One region of the Enterococcus casseliflavus genome, then DNA from elsewhere that is predicted to be linked to it. Evidence: predicted binding sites of a transcription regulator. Region 1 holds the regulator's gene; the other holds the start of a gene.
What was found. The regulator LexA, encoded in region 1, represses DNA repair genes until DNA is damaged. The targets are predictions, from matches to a motif close to CNAACANNTGTTNG.
Positions count from the first base shown of each region.

Region 2: P0G38_RS05680 (Y-family DNA polymerase) is a predicted target of LexA. The motif match lies at 1,079-1,092, and genes of this name have one in related genera.

Region 1 is NZ_CP119393.1:1,729,632-1,731,828, forward strand. It holds gene P0G38_RS08375 (IS1182 family transposase) at 1-570, opposite strand, end outside; gene P0G38_RS08380 (hypothetical protein) at 716-928, opposite strand; gene lexA (transcriptional repressor LexA) at 1,058-1,678, opposite strand; gene P0G38_RS08390 (DUF896 family protein) at 1,815-2,054, shown strand; gene tkt (transketolase) at 2,155-2,197, shown strand, end outside.
Region 2 is NZ_CP119393.1:1,161,915-1,164,111, reverse strand. It holds gene fosX (FosX/FosE/FosI family fosfomycin resistance hydrolase) at 3-413, shown strand; gene P0G38_RS05685 (VOC family protein) at 478-864, shown strand; gene P0G38_RS05680 (Y-family DNA polymerase) at 1,119-2,197, shown strand, end outside.

The DNA.
Region 1 (2,197 bases):
CTTTTTTAAATGTTTTTCTCGATTCTTGGTGATTTCTTTTGTCAGCTTATCTGTATAAAAAACAGCTTGTTCCATTACTTCGACAGATTCTTTTTTGTTACGATTCGCATGTGCTTTAATATGCGTACTATCAATAAATACTTCGGAAGTATCTACGATACCTTCAGCGATACATTGTTCTAGAATTTCATAAAAAATTTTTTCAAAGAGATCTGTTCCTTTGAACCGTCGCGTATAGTTTTTACCAAATGTTGAAAAATGAGGAACAGGATCTTCTAAACTCAAACCTAAAAACCAGCGATAAGCGATATTCACTTCTATTTCTTTTATTGTTTGTCTCATACTTTTAATACCAAATAGATATTGAATCATTGGTAATTTAATTAGAAGAATAGGATCCAAGCTAGGACGTCCTTGGATTTCATCGTATTTCTCTTTAACCAATTCATAAATAAAGGAGAAATCAATACATTGATCTATTTGCCGAAATAAATGGTCCTGTGGGACCAAGTCTTCAAGAGAAAAGAAACCGATTTGTGCGCGTTTACTCATATCTTGTTTTGAGAGCATCTGGATACACCTCCAATTGATACTCTTATTTTAACGGATAAAAAAAGACAAAGCACTAAAAACTAGTACTTTGTCTACAGTCTGAAAGGACTCGCTGGAGTCCTTTTTTGTTTCTGCTGCCTTATGGGCGTATGTAGGGGAAGGATCATGGTTCATAACGATAAAAATCATGATCGTGATAATAATGGCGGTTACGTTTGCGCTCTGCTTGGCGGAATTTCTTTTCATCCCAAAGCATGAACCAAAGCATCATTAGAGGGCAAAAAATCAGAACAGCACTTAAAACGCCAAAATAGCCAATAACAATTCCCATCAATAATACCCACAACATAAAACCAAATCGACGAACTGCTTTCATCTCATTCACTCCTTAAATAATACGAACTTATGTTTGTATACCTATTATACGAATGTTTGTTCGCTTTGTAAAGAGGAAAGAAAAAAAATCTTCGTAAAAACGAAGATTTCCTAGTCAGCTCGTTGAGCATCAAAGCAGATGGCGATACAATCCAACAACCAATCCTAAAATCGTTACGTCAGGCAAAATGATTGGTTCTAAATAATCATTTTCTGGTTGTAAGCGAATGTAATTCTTTTCTTTATAGAATCGTTTGCACGTAGCTTCGTCTTCATCTGTCATAGCAATCACGATATCGCCATTTTGAGCACTTTGTTGTTTACGAACGATTACTTGATCACCGTCGAGAATGCCAGCATTGATCATACTTTCTCCTCGGATCGTCAACATAAATAAACTTCCGGTACTATTTGCTAAATCTGGCGGAATCGGAAAGAAATCGGATGCATCTTCCACGGCTAAAATCGGTTCTCCAGCAGTTACGACACCAAGCATCGGAATGGATGCTGGTTGAACATCGATTTTTTCAAGACCGGAAGCAGTTAATTCAATGGCTCTGGGTTTTGTAGGATCTCGTAAGATCAGCCCTTTTTTTTCAAGTCGGGACAAATGGCCATGAACAGTTGAGGTAGAAGATAACTGAACGGCTTCGCCAATTTCGCGAACAGTCGGCGGATAGCCTTTTTCAGTGACACGTGTATGAATGAACTTAAGAATTTCGATTTGTCGATTTTCTGTTCGTTTTGCCAAAACTGACACCTTCTTTCATTTGATAACCTTAGTGTACCATAGCTATATCGATTGTTCAAACAAATGTTCGCTTTTTGTGCTATTGTTTTTGCTCGCTAGTTTGTAGTAAAATCAAGAGGGAAAAGGAGGAACAACTATGCTATCTCAAGAAAAATTAGCTCGAATCAATGAACTTGCCAACAAGAAAAAAACAGAAGGATTGACTGAGGCTGAGACCCACGAACAAAAAGTTCTGCGTGAAGAGTATTTAACCGCCTTTCGTGGAGGGATGCGACACCATATCGAAGGAATGAAAATCGTTGACCCTGAAGGTGCTGATGTGACACCAGAGAAGTTAAAAGAGATTCAAAAGAAAAAAGGTCTCCACGGCAGATAATTGTGAATTCCTTTTCATTGCTATTGAAATAAGCTTCTGAATCACGTATAATGAAAGATGTAATAAAGGTAAAAAAAACCTAAATTAGGAGGAACTACCATTGTTTGATAAAATCGATCAATTAGGAGTGAACACCCTTCGTA
Region 2 (2,197 bases), 570 kb from region 1:
CGATGGAGATTTCCCATATCACGTTGATCGTACAGAATTTAGCAAAGACGACAACGATGCTGGAAACATTGTTTGATGCAGAGGAAGTTTATGATAGTCAGGACCAGGCCCATTCTTACTTCCCAGAAAAATTCTTTTTGATCGATGGCTTATGGCTTGCTGTTATGGAGGATGCCTCCCAGAAGCTGCCAAAAACGTATAACCATATTGCCTTTAAAATCGATCAAGCTCAAATCGATTCCTTGATTACGCGCATCCAAGGACTAGGATTGAAGATCGAAAAAGATCGTTCCCGCAGCAAAGGCGAAGGTGCTTCTATTTATTTTTATGACGATGACAACCATTTATTTGAATTGCATACTGGTACGTTGGCTGAACGGTTGCACCATTACCGTCTGACAAAAACGAGGTGATCTTCATTGCTAGCAACTGCATTGACTGTTATGTAAAGAACGCCCACATGAAAGGAAGAAAACAATGAAACTAGATATGGTCGGTATTATCACAAAAAACATGGAACAGGCACTGGCTTTTTATCAAGTACTTGGCTTCACGCCATTAGGTCAGCACTCAGAAGATTATATGGAATTAGCAAACGACGGGGTTCGCATCTCCTTGAATAGCCGCCAGATGGTTGCTGGGATCTACGGACATGCACCAATGACTGTGGGTGATACGATTGAATTAGCCTTTTTATGTGATTCTCCTGAAGAAGTTGATGCCCTTCATGCAAAAGTCGTTGCTGCCGGGTATCAGTCTTTCAAAGAACCTTGGTCTGCCTTTTGGGGGCAACGCTATGCCATTGTCAAAGACATAGACGGCAATCTCTTAAGTTTGTTTGCAACTCTACCTGCCGAAAATTGATTTAAGCTACGACAGTCGGTCCAATGGATCGGCTGTTTTTTTATCCGTTTTTCGGGTAAAAAGACAAAACCCCGTATGTATGTCCAATCGAATTCTGATAATCTGAAATGAATGTATTCCTTATAAACCAACGTTTCCCATCATTATAAAACAAAAATAACTTCTCTATAAAAAAACAAATCCCCCTCATCCGCTCCTGTTCACTTGACAAAAAAGAACAAACGTTCGTATAATCTCGGTAAGGAGTGATAAAAATGGGTGGTTTTAATTATGCGCTCGAGCCAAAACGCGATATCTTATTTATCGATGTCAAAAGTTTTTATGCTTCTGTCGAATGCATCTCTCGCGGGTTAGATCCTATCCAAGCGATGCTGGTCGTCATGTCACATTCTGACAATACTGGTAACGGCTTAGTCTTAGCAGCTTCCCCAAAGGCAAAATCGGTATTGGGGATTTCAAATGTGACTCGCAATGACAACCTGCCGACACATCCCGATTTGTACAAAGCATCGCCGCGTATGAGTTTTTATATCAAAGAAAATACCAAAGTCAATAATGTCTTTCGCAAATATGTTGGACAAGACGACTTGCTGCTCTATTCGATCGACGAAACGATGATGGATCTGACCCGTACATTGGATCTTTTCATTCCCGATAAAACGATCTCTCGCGAAGAAAAACGTTGGTTGATTGCCCAGCAAATTCAAAAAGACATTTACGAAACAACGAAATTGTATGTCACCATCGGCATTGGCGACAATCCATTGTTAGCAAAACTAGCTTTAGATAACGAATCCAAACACAATCGTTCCTTGATCGCTGAATGGACCTATGACGATGTACCGACAAAAGTTTGGCAGATCGCCCCTATGACAGAGTTCTGGGGGATCGGTCGGCGCACAGAAAAACGACTTCACTTGATGGGGATTGAAACGATCGAACAATTGGCTCACGCCAGTCCTGATCTTTTACGCAGTCGCATGGGGATCATTGGCGAGCAGCTCTATCATCACGCCCACGGCATTGATCGCACGATTTTATCTGAACCGACACCACAAGTGATGGAAAAAAGCTACGGCAATAGCCAAGTTCTACATCGCAATTATTATTTACAAGAAGAAATCGAGATCGTCATCAAGGAAATGGCGGAGCAAGTTGCCGCTCGAATTCGCCGCCATCATTGTCAGACCGCTTGTATCAATGTTTACATCGGCGTAGCCTTTGGTGAAACTGCTTCTGGTTTTTCCCGGCAAATGAAAATCCCGCCAACTGACAATACCCGTAAACTTGTCGCTCATTGCCTATTTCTCTTTCGAAAATTTTATACCGGGCA